DNA from 3 places in the Arthrobacter sp. Hb9-2 genome. Region 3 is predicted to be linked to each of the others. Evidence: riboswitches for the same ligand, from Rfam matches in the RefSeq annotation. Region 3 holds a riboswitch; each other region holds the start of a gene.
The links. A riboswitch is a leader RNA that binds a small molecule or an ion and turns the genes downstream of it on or off. The one in region 3 is predicted to bind thiamine pyrophosphate.
Positions count from the first base shown of each region.

Region 1: linked by a shared signal. The riboswitch ahead of AC5RV1_RS12990 (ECF transporter S component) and the one ahead of thiC (phosphomethylpyrimidine synthase ThiC) in region 3 are both predicted to bind thiamine pyrophosphate.
Region 2: linked by a shared signal. The riboswitch ahead of thiO (glycine oxidase ThiO) and the one ahead of thiC (phosphomethylpyrimidine synthase ThiC) in region 3 are both predicted to bind thiamine pyrophosphate.

Region 1 covers NZ_JBNHGJ010000021.1:47,185-53,722, forward strand. The annotation lists gene AC5RV1_RS12970 (iron-containing redox enzyme family protein) at 1-628, opposite strand, end outside; gene AC5RV1_RS12975 (DUF4383 domain-containing protein) at 713-1,171, opposite strand; gene AC5RV1_RS12980 (hypothetical protein) at 1,293-1,502, opposite strand; gene AC5RV1_RS12985 (heme-degrading domain-containing protein) at 1,609-2,151, opposite strand; TPP riboswitch at 2,224-2,364, shown strand; gene AC5RV1_RS12990 (ECF transporter S component) at 2,430-3,053, shown strand; gene AC5RV1_RS12995 (ABC transporter ATP-binding protein) at 3,053-4,609, shown strand; gene AC5RV1_RS13000 (energy-coupling factor transporter transmembrane component T family protein) at 4,606-5,406, shown strand; gene AC5RV1_RS13005 (glycoside hydrolase family 25 domain-containing protein) at 5,427-6,254, opposite strand; gene AC5RV1_RS13010 (UDP-N-acetylglucosamine 1-carboxyvinyltransferase) at 6,446-6,538, shown strand, end outside.
Region 2 covers NZ_JBNHGJ010000006.1:133,410-139,947, reverse strand. The annotation lists partial or broken gene AC5RV1_RS05990 (DEAD/DEAH box helicase) at 1-1,246, opposite strand, end outside; gene AC5RV1_RS05985 (RNB domain-containing ribonuclease) at 1,534-3,036, opposite strand; gene thiE (thiamine phosphate synthase) at 3,097-3,834, opposite strand; TPP riboswitch at 3,862-3,980, shown strand; gene thiO (glycine oxidase ThiO) at 3,973-5,328, shown strand; gene thiS (sulfur carrier protein ThiS) at 5,325-5,561, shown strand; gene AC5RV1_RS05965 (thiazole synthase) at 5,566-6,375, shown strand; gene AC5RV1_RS05960 (4a-hydroxytetrahydrobiopterin dehydratase) at 6,421-6,538, shown strand, end outside.
Region 3 covers NZ_JBNHGJ010000044.1:18,388-24,925, reverse strand. The annotation lists gene AC5RV1_RS19130 (glucose-6-phosphate dehydrogenase) at 1-14, opposite strand, end outside; gene ffh (signal recognition particle protein) at 99-1,682, shown strand; gene AC5RV1_RS19120 (alpha/beta hydrolase) at 1,785-2,519, shown strand; gene thiC (phosphomethylpyrimidine synthase ThiC) at 2,589-4,424, opposite strand; TPP riboswitch at 4,419-4,526, opposite strand; gene AC5RV1_RS19110 (amidohydrolase family protein) at 4,603-5,685, shown strand; gene AC5RV1_RS19105 (VOC family protein) at 5,792-6,538, shown strand, end outside.

The sequences.
Region 1 (6,538 bases), on a different contig from region 3:
CCCGCATGGTGCGGGCGAAGAGCGCGCTGTGCATCCGTTCCGGGCGTCCTCCGCCGTACTCGTCGGCCTGAATTTCCACCAGCGCCGCCTTCGGCCGACCTGTAAGCCTGGGGATGGCCCAGGTGTGCGGGTCCGCTTCCTTCAGCTGGTAGACGGACTTGTGGATGAGGAACTCCTTGAGCTGGTCCAGGCTCGCCTTTTTCGCCACGTAGCGGGACACGCTGGGCCCGGTGTCGGTTCCGGCCAGTCCAAACAGGACGTCGGCCACTGCGTCACTGGTCATCTCTGCTGCCGGCGGTAGGTCCAGCTCCCCGGCTGCCGCCTGGGCAGCGGCCCGTAGCGCTTCCTCGAACGGCCTTTCGAGCAGGCGGCGAACCTGGATAAGGCCCGGCTCCCACTCCCAGTCGTCGCTGACGCCTTCAAGGCCGGAGTAGTGGAGCTCATAAAGGCAGAAAAGTGCCAGCTGGACGTCGTCGTCCCCGATGATGTCTGTGGCTGCAGCCAGCCCTGCCGTGACCAGCGGGCGCAGTTCTTCGACGCGCGTCGTGGCGTCGTCGGTGCCGGCGCCAACGGCCAGGGAAGTAAAAAGGGCGCTGCTAAGGGGGCCTCGGGCTTCGGGGATTTTCATGATGCTCCTTATGGGTGGCAGTGGTACTGCCGGTGCTGCCTGTGCTGCGGCGTCGACGGTGACGGTTTCGGTTTGGCCGGCGGGTCAGGTCCGGGGCGGCGTTTTTGGGGTGGTCCGCGGTGACAGCAGGATGGCCAGGATGATCATGCCCAAGCCTAGGGCCAAGTGCAGCCAATTGTCGGCGCCGTTGAGGGGGACAAAGTTGGCGGGGGTTTGATCACCCACCAGGAGTCCGTACAGCCAAAGGACCAGGTAGACAACGCCCCCGTAGATGAGGAAGCTCCTTGCCTGCTGGTGGGTCCGGGCCAGCAACAGTCCCGCCGCCCCGAAGGCCGCGTGCACGATATTGTGCAGGATGGACACCTGGAAAACTCCCAACAGCAAGGCCCCGGAGCCGTGCCCGGCCAAGCCCAGGGCTTCATAATTGCTGGTGATCCCGGGGATGAATCCCAGGACACCCACCAGGAGGAAGAGGGCGCCCGTTGCAAGCGCTGCCTTCTGCAGGCCGGTCCTTGCTCCGGTGGCCCGGGTGCTGACTGTCATTGTCCTGTCTCCTCAAAAGCCGGGAGACAACATAGTAAGCATGATTACTAATAAAAGCTAAGTACGCTTTCCATCTGGCGGACAGCCAGCACGCGGCGGACCCGGCCGCCGGTGGTGGTACTCACCCCTCCGAGGTACTCCACACGTAGGGGTTGGCCTGGTGCCCGCCCCGGCGGCCGTGCTCGTACCCTTGCTGCCAGGCCTTCCCGACGGCGGACACAAGTTCCGCCAGCAGTGGATAGTAAGGGTGGTCCGGGCCGATATAGATCATTTCCTCGGCTGCCTTGTCCACCGCCGCACGCACTTGGTTTTCGGCTGCAGGACCGATCATGGCGTCCTCCTGTTTGGAACTCCGGCCGCTGGCCTCGAATGTACTCCCAGCATTTCGCGGCGTCCATAGTCCGCGTTGATGCTGCAGTCGGTCCGCCCACTGGAAGTCAGTCCGCCCGCATGGAACCGAGGATCTCGCGCAGGGCCTGTACCACCAGGTCATGGTCCTGCACCTGGGGAAGCCCTGAGACGGTCACGGTTGCGACTGCGCCCACCCCTGTGACGTACACCGGGAAGGAGCCGCCGTGGGCCGCATACAGGCTTTGATCGAACCAGGCGTTGTCCTCGATCCGTCCGCCCTTGAGCCGGGCGCGCAGCCCCACCAGCAGGGAAGGCACCTCATGCCGGGCGGCCGTGCGCTGCTTCGCACGGATCCAGTGCTCGTTGTCCGGGGTGGCGCCGGGCAGCGCCACATGAAACAGGACCTGCTCACCCTTGGTGATGTCTATCGCGATGGGAAACTGGCCCTCCTTGCCCAGCTCCACCAGCAGCAGCCCGAGGTTGAGTGCATCGTCCAGGGAGAAGCCGGGAAACTGGAGCTCGTGGATTTCGCCTTCGATCCGGGCGATGAGCGCTTGCAGGGATCCTTCCTGCTGGATGGCATCGGAATCCGGATCGAACTCGGTCACATGCGGGGAATTGGCAGTCATGGCCCACAATCTACCCCTCCTCCGGTGTAAACTGGACCCCGCCCACAAGGGCGATTATTTACCGACAGAATCATTCAACGACAGGGGAGCGCCGCCGTCGGGCATCACTGGCCATGCCAGGGACCGCAGGTGGGCGCTGAGAGTGCGGACAGCCGCAGACCCTCGAACCTGATCCGGTTAGTACCGGCGCAAGGGAGTCGAGTTCTCGAAGTGTGCGGCAACGGCGGCAGCGCCGGTTGCTGTATCCACTTTCCCCTCCTGTTCCTCAGGAGGATCGCATGGCAACGACAGCAATCAAGAAGACCACCAGCAAGTCCTGGCGCGTTGTGGACATCGTGGTGGCAGCCCTCATCGCCATCGCCGGCGGCGTCATTTTCTGGGCCTGGTCCCAGGGCGCAGCCGCAGTCTCGGCACCCATGAACGCCGTCTATCCACCGCTTACCGGCTTGTTGGCCGGCGGCTGGATGATCCCCGCGGTGCTGGGCATGCTCATCATCCGCAAGCCGGGCGCCGCACTGTTCTGCGAGACCGTGGCCGCCACCGGCGAACTGCTTATGGGCTCGCAGTACGGCGCCTCGGTGCTGTTCTCCGGGTTTGTCCAGGGCCTGGGCGCCGAGATCGTCTTCGCGATCTTCGTGTACCGGAAGTTCAACCTGCCGGTAGCCCTGCTCGCCGGCGCCGCTGCCGGACTTTTCTGCGGCCTGAACGATTCGTTCGCGCCCTGGGGCTGGAACATCGCCTACTCCGGCGGGGACAAGCTGGCATACATCATCTTCACAGCGATTTCCGGCGCCGTGATCGCAGGAGCCCTGTCCTGGATCGCCACCCGCGGCCTGGCGAGGACCGGCGTCCTGAGCTCCTTTGCGTCACGCAAGGCAGCATCGGAGCCCGTCTTCTCCTGATGACTGCTCCTTCCCTCCACAGCTCTGCGGTGGCGGCGCGGCCGGCTGCAGTCACGGCCAGAGGCTGGGGCTGGCGGCATGCGGGCCGCTCCAAACCCGCTGTCCGTGCCCTCGACCTGGACATCCAACCGGGTGAACGCGTCCTGCTGGTGGGCCCGTCCGGCGCAGGCAAGTCCACGCTCCTCCACGCGCTGGCTGGGGTGCTGGGGGACGCACATGCCGACGACGCTGACGCCGGCGATTCCGATGAGTCCGGGTCGCTGCTGATCGACGGCGCTTCCCCCCGGGAGCAGCGCGGCCGGGCCGGGCTGATGCAGCAGGACCCGGAGACCCAGGTGGTCCTCTCGCGCGTAGGTGACGACGTCGCCTTCGGCGCCGAGAACCTTGCCGTGCCCCGCGGTGACATCTGGGCGCGCGTGCATGAGGCGCTGGACGACGTCGGGCTTTCCCACCTGCCGTTGGACCATCCGACGCCGGCACTGTCCGGCGGGCAGAAGCAGCGCCTTGCGTTGGCGGGCATCCTTGCCATGCGGCCGGGGCTGATCCTCCTCGATGAGCCAACCGCCAACCTGGACCCTGCCGGCGTGGTGGAGGTGCGCGACGCCGTGGGCCGCTGCCTCGACAAAACCGGGGCAACGTTGGTGGTGGTGGAGCACCGCGTGGCCGTGTGGAAGGACCTGGTTGACCGGATTGTGGTGCTGCAGCCCGGCTCGTCGACCGATTCCGCCGTGCTGTTGGACGGGCCGCCGGATCAGGTCCTCAACGAAGCCCGGAGCATGCTGATCGCGGCCGGAGTCTGGGTGCCCGGCTACGTCCCGCCGACGCGTCTGCGTGCTGCCGGTTCGGCTCCCGGGGCTGGCGACCTGCTGCTTGCCGCCGAGGAGCTGGCGGTGTCGCGTGAACGTCCGCGCCGCAAGGGCTTCCGGAAGGTGCCGCCGGTGCCGGTGCAGCAGGGCATTTCCGCGCAGGTCCGGGCCGGGCAGGCGCTGGCCATCACCGGGCCCAACGGCGCGGGAAAATCGACATTCGCGCTGACCCTCGCCGGGCTGCTGGAGCCCGTAGACGGCAAGGTTTCCGCCACGCTGGCGCTCAGCCGGGGAGCTGGGATTGACCCTTACCAGTGGAAGGCCGAGCAGCTGATCGAGCGCGTGGGTACGGTGTTCCAGGAGCCTGAGCACCAGTTCGTCACAGGGAAAGTACTGGACGAGCTGCTGTTCGGCCCGCGGCACCTGGGCCACGGGGAGGAGCGCGTGGATGAACTGCTGGAGCGGCTCCGGCTCACGGGACTCGTTGACGCCAACCCGTATACCCTTTCGGGCGGTGAGAAACGGCGCCTTTCCGTAGCCACGGTCCTGGCAGCGCATCCCCAGGTCCTGGTCCTGGACGAACCAACCTTCGGGCAGGACGCCAATACTTGGGCTGAGCTGGCATCCTTCCTGTCCGAGCTCCTGGACGCGGGCACGGCCGTAGTGTCCGTGACCCATGATGCCGAGTTCACGGCAGCGCTGGGCGGAATGGAACTGCGGTTGGCTGCTGCGGCGGCGGTGGCGCCATGAGGCAGGAGCTGAACCTGCGCGGCAACCACGCCCTGCTGACCCGCGCCAATCCGCTGAGCAAGTTCGCCGCCGTCTTCCTGATCACCGCAGTGTTGGCGCTGTCCATTGACTGGGTGTCCGCGTCGGTGGCGCTGGTCTTTGAGTTCCTGCTGTTCCCCTTGGCGGGCCTCACCCTGACTTTGCTGTGGCAGCGGGGCTGGCCGCTCATCCTTGCCGCAGCCGTGGGTGGCTGGAGCACTTCCATCCTGGCGCCGGACAGCGGAGTGACGCTTATCGACGTCGGCATCTGGACCATGAGCGAAGGGTCCCTGGAGCTGGGGGCCGGGTTCATGCTGCGGGGGCTGGCGATTGCGCTGCCGGCGGTCCTGTTGATGAGCTGCACCGATCCCACCGACCTGGCCGATGCGCTGGCGCAGAAGGCACGCCTTCCGCACCGGTTCGTGCTGGGGACCTTGGCCGCCATGCGGCTTGTGGGGCTGATGGCGGAGGAATGGCAGACCATTGGCATGGCCCGCCGTGCCCGCGGCGTCGGCTCCCGCGGCAGTGCCCTCCAGCGGCTGAAGGCGACGCTGGGGCAGAGCTTCGGGCTGCTGGTTCAGGCTATCCGGCGTGCTTCCCGGCTTGCCGTCACCATGGAGGCACGCGGCTTCGGCGGCGGAAGGCGGACCTGGGCGCGGGAATCCACGTACAGCGCCCTCGACCTTTGGGTTCTGGCTGCCGGGGTGGTGATGGCAGCTGCAGCGTTTGCTGCTGCGATGTGGGCGGGCACCTGGAATATGGTGTGGCTGGGGAGCTGATTTCTCACACGTCTGCTGCGTCAGCCGCAGGAGTGGTTGTAGTCGAAGCTTCCCGCCACGAACTGGGTGAGCGTGACTTCGCCGCCTGCGGTCAGCGGCGGGCCTGCGCAACTGGCTTTGGCTCCGGCTACGTCGCGCGCCCCCGCCAGCCAGCTCGGCAGGGAGTGCAGGTTGCTTGAGCTGCTGACGGTTCCCACAATCCGGCTCCATTGAAGGCCGGTTGAGTAGATCCCAACACCCTTGACGTCGATGCTGTGGAAGAAGTCCGTCATGCCCTCCAAGACTGCGCGGTTGGCATCCTTGTCAGTGGTGGACCAGGAATTTTCGCTTTCCACATCCAGCCACCAGACGTAGTGGGAGGGGTTGCTGATTCCGCGGATGTAGGCATCGTCCCAGGCCTTGGCGTAGCCGTACATGTAGGCGCACGCCGTGCCGTAGTCCTTTTCCTTGCAGGAGCCATAGGGGTTATGGACGGCCGATCCTATCGGGTACTCGTTGCTGGAGGGCCACCATGAGCCGCTGCTTCCCGGGTTGGCGGTGTTCACGTAAAGGGACACCTCAGGCTGGGTCGAATTGCCGGATGAACCCGCAGCCCACTCGAGCTGTTCCCGCAGGCAAGGGTTGGTGTTATTGGCCAACCCGTTGTTGACGCCGACGATGGCAAAAGCCTGGCCCGTGGGAAGGTCCTTGCGGCATTGGGGCCATGAGACGTCGTTGCCCAGTGTTGACTGTCTGCCTTCCCCTGGCGACGGCGCTGCGGAGGCCGGCCAACCGGGGACCAGGAGCACGATGGCGAAGATCAGGCCCGCCAGCGTGGCTGCCGCTGCGGGGCCTCGTTTCCGGCGCATCAGCACCTCCGTCGTCGTCGAAGGAAGAGGTTCCATCCAGTCTCCTCCGGCCCGGCCGGTAGGGTCAACAACCGGGTGGGCCGGAGGAGAGGTCACGATTTCTATCGCATGTAGTGGGTAAATGCTGGCCAGCTTAGGTTGCATCCCCGCGAATCGGCTCAAAACTAACTCATCTATGATATATTTTCGGCATGACGCAGGAAACTACGGAACACGTTGCCGCCATGCTCCGGGATGCCCGGGGCGAGAAAGGCTGGACCCAGGGCCAGCTGGCCGCAGAACTC
Region 2 (6,538 bases), on a different contig from region 3:
CGATGGGCTCCGGCACGCTCAGGCCCAGGGCCTTGTTGATGAGGCTCCAGCGCGGCATGTCATCCCAGTCCACGAAGGTCACCGCCGTGCCCTTGTTGCCGGCCCGGCCGGTGCGGCCCACGCGGTGCAGGTAGATCTTCTCGTCTTCCACGCACTGGTAGTTGATGACGTGGGTGACGTCATCAACGTCGATGCCGCGCGCGGCGACGTCGGTGGCCACCAGGACGTCCACCTTGTTATTGCGGAAGGCACGCAGTGCCTGTTCACGGGCGCCCTGTCCCAGGTCGCCGTGGATGGCGGCAGCTGCGAAGCCGCGGTCCACAAGCTCCTCGGCCACCTTTGCGGCGGTGCGCTTGGTCTTGGTGAAGATAATGGTGCGGCCGCGGCCACGCGCCTGCAGGATGCGGGCCACAACTTCGGTCTTGTCCATGCTGTGGGCGCGGTAGATCAACTGCCGGATATCGCGCTTGGTGAGGCCCTCGTCATCGGGATCTGCGGCGCGGATGTGCGTGGGCTGCGTCATGTAGCGTCGGGCCATCGCAATGACAGGCCCGGGCATGGTGGCGGAGAACAGCAGGGTCTGGCGTACTGCCGGCGTGCCGGCAATGAGGGTTTCCACGTCCGGCAGGAAGCCGAGGTCCAGCATCTCGTCAGCTTCGTCCAGGATGACGATTTTGACGTTCTTCAGGCTCAGGTGCTTCTGCTTGTAAAGGTCGATGAGGCGGCCGGGTGTTCCCACCACGATCTCCACGCCCTTCTTCAATGCCTCCACCTGCGGCTCGTAGGCACGGCCGCCGTAGATGGTAGTGATGCGGGCGTTGCGTTTGCGGGAAGCGGTCTGCAGGTCATTGGCCACCTGCACGGCGAGTTCGCGCGTAGGGACGATGACCAGGGCCTGCGGGGCGCCGGGAACCGGGAGCTTGTCGTAGCCGGGGTCGTCCTGGCCCACCACGCGCTGGAGGGCGGGGATGCCGAAGCCGAGGGTCTTGCCGGTACCGGTCTTGGCCTGGCCGATGATGTCGTGGCCGGACAGGGCCACCGGCAGGGTCATGGCCTGGATGGGGAAGGGGTGGGTGATCCCGGCGTCGGCCAGGGATTCCACGATATCGGCCCGGACGTTGTAGTCCGCGAAGGACTTCTCCGCGATTTCGTGGGGCTTCTCGTCCGAGATGATGGTTTCTTCCGGCTCGATGGTCTCGGTGCCGGTCTCGTCGGTCAGAAGCTGGTGGGTATGCAATTCACTCACTGTGGAGTTTCCTTATTCATTTGGGCAGTGGCGCTGCCTGCTCAACGGGCCGGCCAAAGGCTGTTCCGGAGCACGCTCGGGCGCACAAGCAATTCCAGTGGAAGCCGATCGCGGGCTATCTAAATGCTGGCACTGGTGACCAGCGGGTGTATCTCAAGATCGCGTAGGGGCGGGCTTGTTGGTTTCAAATCAAGGAAATCAACGACCGGGCATCCATATCTACCTCTTCAGTCTAGCCGCAGGCGGCCCAAATCCCGGCTTTCCCGGCCGGGTGGCACTTTGCCGCACTACTCCACGAGTTCGAAATGGACTTCCCGCGTCACGATATCCGAGGAGACCAGCCGGACCCGGACCTTGGTTCCGGACACCAGTTCCCCGGCGCAGCGGGCGGTCACAGCGGGGTCTGCAATCTGGATGACTCCCGAACTGCCGTTCCCGTTGCCGTTCTTACCGTTGCCGTTCTTCCCGTTGCCGCTGCCGTTTTTGCCGTTTTCCTTTTGCGGCTTGGACCCGGAAATCACGATTGCGTCGAAATCCTGCCCGATGTGGTTAACCAGCAAGGCAGCCTCCACGGTGTCCAGGGCCATGCGCTCCATCCGTGATGCCAGCTGGTCGGACCCGGCCATGATCTCGGGCAGCGACTGAAGTGCCTCCCGTGCCCAGGCCGGTACATTGCCGCCGTTACTCAACGCCTCGCAGATCACCAGGACAAAGCGGTCCACGAGGCGGCGCAGGGGAGCGGTGGTGTGGGCATAGGCGGCACCAATGGCGGACTGGACTGCGTCCTTGGGGACGGCACCGTCAAAAGCCGTATAGGCGGCGCCACGGAACAGCATGCCGGCCGAATGCAGAATGGCAAGCTGGCGGGGATCGGTGGAATCGAGGCTGCGCAGGTATTCGCCGTACCTGACCTCACCGTCCCAGGGCTTGCCAAGGGCCTCTGTCTGCAGCCGGAAATGATTCAGGGAGCGCTCGTCCGGGGACGGCATGGTGCGCAGGATGCCCACTTTTCCCGCCAGCATCAGGCCCGCCGCCGCCATTCCGGTCATGAGGGATATCTGCGCGTTCCAGTCCTCCACCGGAAGCTGGGGAGCGGCGGCAATCCGATAGCCGCCGTCGGGAAGCTGGACGATCTCCTGTTCCGGCATGTTCAGGCTGGCACCGCCGCGGGCCCGTTCCAGGTCCACGCGCTTGAGCCCAACTTCCTTAAGGAGCTGCAGCACCGGCGAGGCGGTACCGGCGTCGAGCTCCGCCTGCACCCCTTTATAGCTGAGCTTCGCGCGGCTGCGCATCCGGGCCCGCTTTACGGCCACGGACGTCACCTCGGCGGCGCTGTCCAGGCGGAAGTCCCAGACGAACGCAGAGCAGTCCTGCCCGGGAAGGAGGCTCCCGGCCTCTTCGCTGATGACTTCTGGATGCAGCGGGATTCGACCGTCGGGGGCATAGAACGTCTGGCCCCGGCGGCGTGTTTCCGCGTCCAGGGGCCCGCCGGGGGCCACAAATGCGGGCACATCGGCGATGGCGTACAGCACGTGGTAGCCGTCGCCGTCGGCTTCAATAAACAGCGCCTGGTCCAGGTCGGTGGACGACGCCGGATCGATGGTGATGAATTCGACGCCGGTGAGGTCGTAGGCAGGGAGCTGCAGGGATTCGACTGCCGCTTTCGCGTCAGCCACCGCCTCGTCGGGGTAGGCGCCCGGCAGCTCCAGCTCGGTCCTCAGGGCACTCAGCGCTTCCTCAAGCGCGTTGTTGTGCTCGTGGACGTTGGGGGCCAGCCGATGGTGTGACACGAAAATCAGCCTAGCCGGAATCGGCTGCATAGTGCAGGCATCCGGCCCGGAGCGGCGTTGTCAGGAGTTTGGGGCGTCCAGGGCGGCGTGCAGTGCAGCGGCGGCGGCTGCGGGATCGTCCGCTTCCGTAATGGCCCGCACCACCACAATCCTGCGTGCGCCTGCGTCCACCACCTGCTCCACGTTGCCGTGGTCGATGCCGCCGATCGCGAACCAGGGAACACCGCCGTCGGACTGTCCCTCCTGCTCCGCCGGCCGGGCAGCGTCGGCGGCATACTTCACCAGCTCCAGTCCCACCGCTGCCCGCCCCGGTTTGGTGGGCGTTGCCCACACCGGTCCGACGCAGAAGTAGTCCAGCCCGGCGGGGCGGGCGGCCGCACCGAGCGCCGCGTCCACCTGGGCAGGGGTGTGGCTGGACAGGCCGATGGCGGCGTTGCCGTTGAGCAGGGTGCGTGCAGCGTCCAGGGGCAGGTCCTTTTGGCCGATGTGGAAGACGGGTGCCCCGGACAGCACCGCAATGTCGGCGCGGTCGTTGACAGCCCAGAGCCGGCCGTGCCGCTCTGCCGCTTCCTTGAGCACCGCCAGGAGTTCCAGCTCCTCTCCTGCTTCGATGGCCTTGTCGCGCAGCTGGATGATGTCCACCCCGCCGGCGTACGCTGCGTCCACGAACTGGCCGAAGTCGCCGCGGTCCCGGCGGGCGTCGGTGCAGAGGTAGAGGCGGGCGGCGTTGACGCCGTTGCTGATCTTGGCGCTGCTGAGTACGTCGGTGCCGGCGGCAGGGGTGTGGGACACATTCATGGGGGAAAGCCTAGTTCCTCTACACTGGCCTCGTACTGCGGGAGCCCGCGGCAGCTGTCACAAAGCGCCGGGCTGAGAGGGCGTCAGAGCCGACCGCTTGACCTGATCCGGCTAATACCGGCGTAGGGAAGGAGACACATGCGCGCATCACCAGAGCCCCTGGCCGTGGATGCGGCCAACACCATCCACGCTGATGTGGCGGTGATCGGCGGTGGAGTGATCGGCCACGGCATTGCGTGGGAGGCGAAGCGTTCCGGCCGTTCCGTGGTGGTGATCGATGACGCACCGGGTTCGGGGGCCAGCTGGGCCGCCGCCGGGATGCTTGCCCCGGTGAGCGAGCTGCACTACCAGGAGGAGGATCTCCTGGAATTCATGCTGGATGCCTCGTCCCGCTGGCCGGCTTTTGCCGGCGGCCTCACCGCTGCGTCGGGAACAGATCCGGGATACATTACGACGCCGACCCTCGCCGTGGGTGCCGACGCCGCCGACCGCCGCGCCCTGATGGACCTGCGCACCGTCCAGCAGGCCAGCGGCCTTTCCGTTGAGCCGGTAACTGTCCGGGACGCGCGACAACGGGAACCCCTGCTCAGCCCGGGGATCGCCTGCGCGCTGGACACTCCGGCCGACCACCAGGTGGATCCGCGGCTGTTGGTGGCGTGCCTGCGGGCCGCCTTGGCTCATGGCATGGACGACGGCGGCGGGAACAGGGACAAAGTTGCGGCCCGCGGTACTGCAGCAGCCGGCGTCGTCGGCGGGTTTGCGGTAGCGGCCAAGGCAACCGGGCTGCTGTGGCACGGGGGAGCTGTTGCCGGCGTGCGCCTGGCGGACGGGGGAACGGTGCTGGCCGCCGAAACGGTGGTGGCGAACGGGCTGCACGCGGCAGCTCTTGAAGGGCTACCCCCAGGGCTGAACCTGCCAGTGCGGCCCGTCCACGGGGACATCCTCCGCCTGGCAGTGCCCCGGCACCTGCAGCCCCTGGTGACGTCCACGGTCCGCGGGCTGGTGCATGGCGTTCCCGTCTATATCGTTCCCCGCAGGGACGGCACGGTGGTGATCGGGGCAACCCAGCGTGAAGACGCGCTGTCCGCCATGGACGCCGTTTCCGCCGGGGGCGTGTACCAGCTCCTCCGCGACGCGCAGGTACTGGTTCCCGCCGTCGCCGAACTCGAACTGCTGGAATGCACTGCACGCGCCCGTCCCGGAACGCCCGACAACGCGCCGCTGCTGGGGCGGGTTCCCGCCCCGGAGTCAGCGGCGGACCGGGAGCACGGGTACGTTGCCGGCCTCATCATCGCCACCGGGTTCTTCCGGCACGGAGTCCTGCTGACGCCCGCCGCAGCCGCCGTCTGCCGGGACCTTTTGGACGGCCGCGAGGACCCCCGTTGGGCGGCCTTCAGCCCGGGCCGCTTTTCCACGAGGGCAGGCGCCCGCTTAACCACGGGCTCAGCCTCCAACCACTTCCGCCACACATCGCCCACGAAGGAAACAGCATGAACATCACCTTGAACGGAACCCGGCACCCTGTGCCTGAGGGCGCCTCCATCACCGTGCTCGTCAGCCAGGTCACCGGCCGCCCCCTGGCCGCCAACGGGCAGGCAACGGACGGCCAAAAGCTTGGTGTGGCCGTGGCCCACAATTCCGAGGTTGTACCGCGCAGCCAGTGGTTTACTACCGCGCTCGCGGAAGGCGACGAGGTCGAACTCGTCACGGCTGTGCAGGGAGGCTGAGACCATGACCGAAACCATCACTACTCCAAGCGTGGCGGGCCACGATGATCCGCTGGTCATTGACGGCGTAACCCTGACATCCCGGCTCATCATGGGCACCGGCGGCGCGCCCAGCCTGGACGGCCTGGGGGCTGCCCTCCTGGCCTCCGGCACGGGTCTGACGACGGTAGCAATGCGGCGGTATTCCACGGCCGAGACGGGCTCGCTCTTCCAGCTGCTCGTGGACCACGGCATCCGCGTGCTGCCCAATACGGCCGGTTGCTTCACCGCCCGGGATGCCGTGCTGACGGCGGAACTGGCCCGTGAGGCACTGGAAACCGACTGGGTGAAGCTGGAAGTCATAGCTGACGAACAGACCCTGCTGCCGGACGCCGTCGAACTGGTGGACGCCACGGAACAACTGGTCAACAGGGGCTTCAAGGTTTTTGCCTACACCAACGACGATCCCGTCCTCGCGCTCCGGCTTGAAAACCTTGGGGCCACCGCAGTCATGCCGCTCGGGGCGCCGATCGGCACCGGACTGGGCATCCTGAACCCGCACAACATCGAGCTGATCGTTTCCCGCGCCTCGGTTCCGGTGGTCCTGGATGCCGGCATCGGTACCGCCTCGGACGCGGCCCTTGCCATGGAGCTGGGGTGCGACGCCGTGCTGCTGGCTACGGCCGTAACCCGGGCGCAGAATCCTGCCCTGATGGGGGAGGCCTTCAAACATGCGGTGATCGCCGGTAGGCTGGCGAAAGCGGCGGGCAGGATCCCGCGCCGCGAACATGCACTGGCGTCGTCGGCCATGGAGGGCCGGGCAGAGTTCCTGTAGCCCGCTCCCGGTGCCGCTCCGCCAGCCATAAGGTGAGGAGCAGCCATGGCCGGCAAGGACATTCTTTCTCCCGAGCGGCTCGAGGACGCACTGGCCGTCCTGACGGACTGGCGGTACAGCCAAGGTGCGCTGGTGACGGTGTACAAGGTGCCGACGGCGGCTG
Region 3 (6,538 bases):
GTCTGGCTCGTCATTTTGCCAGCATGCCACCTTGCGGGCCCGACTTGGTACCCTAGATAGTCGAGTCCCGATCATCCACTGAAAGAAGTGCACGGCGCGTGTTCAATTCACTCTCTGACCGGTTGACAGCAACCTTCAAGAATCTCCGCGGCAAAGGCCGCCTTACGGAGGCGGACGTTGACGCCACAGTCCGGGAGATCCGCCGCGCCCTCCTGGACGCGGACGTTGCCGTTCCCGTTGTCCGTGAATTCACCGGCAGGGTGCGCGAACGCGCCCTGGGTGCCGAGGTCTCCGGGGCCCTGAATCCAAGCCAGCAGATCGTCAAGATCGTTAATGAGGAGCTGGTGGAGATCCTCGGCGGCGAGACCCGCCGCATCCGCCTGGCAAAGAACGGGCCCACCATCATCATGCTTGCCGGCCTGCAGGGTGCCGGTAAGACCACTCTCGCGGGCAAGCTGTCCAAATGGCTGAAGGCCCAGGGCCACAGCCCCCTGTTGGTGGCCTGCGACCTGCAGCGTCCCAACGCCGTTACCCAGCTGCAGGTGGTTGGCCAGCGCGCCAAGGTGCCGGTGTTCGCGCCGCACCCCGGTGCCACCTACACCGAGCTTGAGCACCCGGCCGGGGACCCCGTAGAGGTTGCCCGCGCCGGTGTTGAGGAAGCCCGCCAAAAACTCCACGACGTTGTCATCGTGGACACCGCCGGCCGCCTCGGCGTTGATGCCGACATGATGGAGCAGGCACGGCAGATTCGCCGTGCCATTGTGCCGAACGAAGTGCTGTTCGTCCTTGACGCCATGATCGGCCAGGACGCCGTCAACACGGCGCATGCCTTCGATGAGGGCGTCAACTTCACCGGCATCGTCCTGTCGAAGCTCGACGGCGACGCCCGCGGCGGTGCCGCACTTTCCGTTGCGTCCGTCACCGGCAAGCCCGTGATGTTCGCCTCCACCGGTGAAGGCCTTGACGACTTCGAGCTCTTCCACCCGGACCGGATGGCGTCCCGCATCCTCGACATGGGCGATGTCCTCACGCTCATCGAGCAGGCCGAGAAGTCCTGGGACAAGGACGAAGCTGCCCGGATGGCGAAGAAGTTCGCCGACCAGGAAGACTTCACCCTGGATGACTTCCTGGCGCAGATGCAGCAGATCCGCAACATGGGCTCCATGAAGAAGATGCTCATGATGATGCCGGGCGCGCAGAACATCCGCCAGCAGCTTGAGCAGTTTGACGAGCGCGAGATCGACCGCGTTGAAGCAATTGTCCGGTCCATGACACCGCATGAGCGCGTGGCGCCCAAGATCATCAATGGCTCCCGCCGCGCCCGCATCGCTCGCGGTTCCGGCGTGCACGTCTCCGAAGTCAACGGCCTCCTGGAGCGTTTCGCGCAGGCCCAGAAGATGATGAAGAAGATGGCCCAGGGCGGTATGCCTGGTCTGCCTGGTATGCCCGGCATGCCTGGTGCGGGCGGCGGTGCGCGGAAGAACGCCAAGAACGCCCCCAAGAAAAAGGCCAAGTCAGGTAACCCCGCCAAGGCAGCCCAGGAGCGCAAGGATGCCGAGGCGCGCCGTGCGAATGCGGCCAAGGCACTGCCCACCGGGGCCGCCTTCGGCCAGCAGCAGGGCGACTTTGATCCCTCGCAGCTGAACCTGCCCAAGGGTTTCGACAAGTTCCTCGGCCAGTAACCACATCCGCAACCAGGCCGCGCCAGGTGTCGTTTTGAACCGTCAAAACGACACTTGGCGCTACTCACTTGGGATGTCCATGCCGTCGAATAGGGTTGGGTCATGTTCAAGCAGAGGGTAGTGTTCGTGCACGGCGCCGGCAGCTTCGGCTCCGCGGCCTGGCCGCGCCAGCACGGTATGGCGCTGTCCTATGACGCACTGTTCCTGCGCCGCCACGGGTACCATCCTGTGGCTGAACCCGTTGAATCCTCCTTCGACGAAGACGCCGCCATTGTGTTGCGGTCCCTTGCCGACGACGGCAGGGGCGCCGCGGGCGGACACGTTGTGGCGCACTCCCAGGGAGCCATCGCAGCGATGATGGCCGCCGTCGAGCGTCCCGACCTTGTCTTTTCGTTGACCCTGGTAGAGCCCGCCTGCCTCTCGCTTACCGCGGAACTGCCGGCCACCTCGGCCCATATCGGGCTGATGCAACCCTTGTTCGATGTCCGGCACCAGATGAGCGACGACGATTTCCAGCGCGAGTTCGTCCGGCGGGTCTATGCTACGGACCTGCAGCAGCCGGCTACAGCGGAGGAGAAGCGATCCGCCAGGAGGCTCCGGCTGCAGGCCCCTTCCTGGGAGGCTCCGCTGCATATTGTTCCCGGCGTTCCCACACTGGTCCTCACGGGAGGGTGGGAACCGCTCTACGAGGAGATTGCCCGCTACCTGCGTGAGACCGGCGCCCTGCACCGCACGGCGGCGGGAGGGCACCGGCCCCATGACTCCCCGGAAGGTGACCGCATCATCCGCGCGTTCATCAGCGAGGTCAGCAGGAGCCAGCCTGCCAGGGCTTCCTGAATCCTGCCGGGGGCAGTTTCCCCGTCCGGCAAGCCCCCAATAGCCTGCCGGACGGAAATGGTGATGCAGCTACGGGCGGCCGCTCGCTGGAGCGGCCAGTTCCGGGAGGTAAACCTTGCCGCCCGCTGCAAGGAATTCCTCACTCTTCCCCCGCATTCCCGCTGCCATGTCCGCCACCGCCGCCTGCGACTCCGCTGACCCGTATTCGTCCCGGATGTCCTGGCTGATCCTCATGGAACAGAACTTGGGACCGCACATGGAGCAGAAGTGCGCTGTCTTGGCGGGTTCCGCGGGGAGGGTTTCGTCATGGAATGCCTCGGCGGTCACCGGGTCCAGGGACAGCGCAAATTGGTCCCGCCAGCGGAACTCGAAGCGTGCCTTGGACAGTGCGTCATCGCGTTCCTGCGCCCCCGGGTGGCCCTTGGCGAGGTCTGCGGCGTGCGCTGCGATCTTGTACGTGATCACCCCTGTTTTGACGTCGTCCTTGTTGGGCAGGCCCAGGTGTTCCTTCGGGGTGACGTAGCACAGCATTGCGGTGCCGTACCGGGCGATTTCCGTGGCGCCAATGGCCGAGGTGATGTGGTCGTACCCTGGTGCCACGTCGGTAACAAGCGGGCCCAGCGTGTAGAAGGGCGCACCCTTGCACAGCTCCTGCTGGCGTTCGACGTTTTCCCGGACCAGGTGGAACGGAATGTGGCCGGGGCCCTCCACCATCACCTGCACGTCGTACTTCCAAGCACGCTGCGTCAGTTCGGCGAGTGTGTCCAGTTCGGCAAACTGCGCGGCATCGTTGGCATCGGCCGTCGCCCCCGGCCGCAGGCCGTCGCCCAATGAAAACGCCACGTCGTACCTTGCGAAGATTTCGCAGAGCTCCTCGAAGTGCGTGTAGAGGAAGTTTTCCTGGTGATGGGCAAGGCACCAGCCGGCCATGATTGACCCGCCGCGGGACACGATGCCGGTCACGCGGTTGGCGGTCAGGGGAACGTACCGGAGCAGGACGCCGGCGTGGATGGTCATGTAGTCCACGCCCTGTTCGCACTGTTCAATGACCGTGTGGCGGAAGATCTCCCAGGTCAGCGCATTTGCTTCGCCGTTAACCTTTTCCAGGGCCTGGTAGATGGGGACGGTCCCGATTGGAACGGGCGAGTTGCGGATGATCCATTCCCTGGTGGTGTGGATGTCGTCGCCGGTGGAAAGGTCCATCACTGTGTCTGCGCCCCACTGGGTGGCCCATTGCAGCTTGTCCACTTCTTCGGCGATGGAACTGGTGACCGCCGAGTTGCCGATGTTGGCGTTGATCTTCACCAGGAAGGCCTTGCCGATGATCATGGGTTCCGACTCGGGATGATTGATGTTGTTCGGAATGATCGCCCGGCCGGCTGCCACTTCGCTGCGGACCAGTTCCACATCGCAGTTCTCCCGCAGCGCCACGAAGCGCATTTCGGGGGTGATGACGCCCTGCCGCGCGTAGTGCATTTGTGTCACTTTCCGGCCTTCGACGGCGCGGCGGGGCGCCGGACGGGCGCCCTTCCACTCCGCGCTGGCGGCACCGCGGCGGACAGCCGAGCGGCCGTCGTCGAGGAGGTTCCGTCCACGGCCACCATAGGTTTCCGTGTCGCCGCGCGCTTCTATCCATGCCGAGCGGAAAGGGTTCAGGCCGCGGACGGGGTCGCTCCCCGGGCCGGCAGTTCGGTAGATCCGGAACGGACCATTGGAGTCGCCGTTGGGTGAAGGTGCCAGGGCTATTTCCGTAACGGGCACCCGTATCCCGGATGCTTCATCGTGGACAAAGGCCAGGGAATGGGACTTCAGCGACTGCGTGACAGGAGCCTGGTCCTGGCCGCCTTCCGCTGCCGCGCCGGACGGAATCTGGGCAGGGCTTAACGGTGCAATGGGTGTACTCAAGGATTACTCACTTCCTTCGCCGGAATTACCCGGACAGGTTCAACGGTCGCAGGCTGCATCAGCCCGATCTCAGCCCCTGCAGGGGCACCCGTGTGGTCAGGAAGAAAGCTACCACAGCCTTTCGGGAGGGGCTTGTCACATGGCCGGTGCTAGCCTGACTGGCGGGAAAAGGAGTCCAATGCCGGAGATCATCGAATTCAGCGGACCGGTGCTTGCGGGGCCGGACAGCGAGCGGCGGGGCCTGTGGTCCGTTGACGGGGTGTTGACCTTTACGCGCCCGCAACAACCCGCGGGCCGCGTGCTGGATGGCTGGGTCCTGCCGGGGTTCGTGGATGCCCACTGCCACATCGGGCTTGGACCCGGGGGCGCGGTGGAGGCAGCAGTTGCGGAGGAACAGGCCGGAACCGACCTGGACGCTGGAACACTGCTGGTGAGGGACGCAGGTTCCCCAGCAGACACGCGGTTCCTTCAGGGCAGCCGGAACGCCCCCGTACTCGTCCGCGCCGGCAGGCATGTTGCCAGGACCCGGCGCTATCTGCGGGGCCTCGCCGAGGAAGTGGAACCGGACGGCCTGGTGGAAGCTGTCCGGAAACAGGCCCGCGACGGCGACGGCTGGGTCAAGCTCGTCGGGGACTGGATTGACCGCGACGCCGGTGACCTGGCGCCGTCGTTTCCGGCCGACGCCGTCAGGGACGCTGTGCAGGCGGTGCACGGCGAAGGTGCCCGGATCACCGCACATTGCTTTGGCGAAGAGGCCCTGGACCAGATGCTGGACGCGGGGATCGACTGCATCGAGCATGCCACCGGGCTCCTGCCACGGCACCTCCCCAGGTTCGTCGAACAGGGCGTTCCCATCGTGCCCACTCTCATCAACATCGCCACGTTTCCGGATATCGCAGCCCAGGCAGAACCGAAGTTCCCCCGGTACGCGGCACACATGCGGGCACTGTGGGAGCGCCGCGCGGAACGGGTGCTGGAGGCGTATGAAGCAGGGGTGCAGATCTATGCTGGCACCGATGCCGGGAGCGTCATCCGGCATGGCAGGATCGCCGATGAGATCCTTGCCCTTCACCACGCAGGCCTGCCAATGGCCGCTGCCCTCGACGCTGCCTGTTGGGGCGCCCGGAGGTGGCTGGGAGCCGACGGACTTAAGGAGGGTGCCCGCGCCGACGTCGTGCTGTGCCGGGAGGACCCGCGGCAGGCTCCAGCAACGGTAGGCGAACTGGCACACGTCGTGCTGGGAGGGCGCGTCATCCGATAAGCCCGGAGCGGCCTGACTTTCAAGTCACTTGGATTAAATTGAAGCTTCAAGTAATTTTAACTGTCATAGGCCCCAATCCGAAGGGCCCAAGCACCGGGAGTTTTCAATGACTGCAGAAGCCGCCAGCCAGGATCTTCTTCCTGCCGACCTCGCCATGGGCACCGTAATGCTCAAGGTGGGCGACATGAAGGTGATGACGGACTATTACCAGCGTGCCCTCGGTCTTGAGGTTGTCGCTGAGCAGGACGGCGGGCTCTACCTCGGCCGGTTGCAGAAACCGCTCGTGCACCTCGCGCCCGCTCCGGGTCTGAACCTCCCGGGCAGGGGAGAAGCCGGCCTCTTCCACACCGCGCTGCTGTTTGAGAACCGGGCGGACCTCGCCGCGACCGTTGCCACCGCAGCCCAATTTGAACCCCGTTCCTTCACGGGCAGCGCGGATCATCTCGTCAGCGAGGCCTTCTACTTCACTGATCCTGAAGGCAACGGCATCGAGCTCTATTGGGACCGGCCCCGCAGCAACTGGTCCTGGAACGGCGCCGACGTGGTAATGGACAGCCTGGCCCTGCCGCCCCAGCGGTACCTCGAGCAGCACCTCACTGAAGAGTCCCTTCAGCGCCAGCGCGGAAGTGTGGCAGGAGTGGGCCACGTCCACCTCCAGGTCGGCGACGTCCAGTCGGCCCGCGACTTCTATGTGGGAATCCTCGGGTTTGAAAAGACCGCAGGCTGGCACGGGCAGGCCTTGTTTGTCTCCGCCGGCGGCTACCACCACCACATGGCCATGAATGTCTGGAACAGCCGCGGCGCCGGTCCCCGCAAGGACACGCTCGGCCTCGGCGAGGTGCTCATCGAGGTG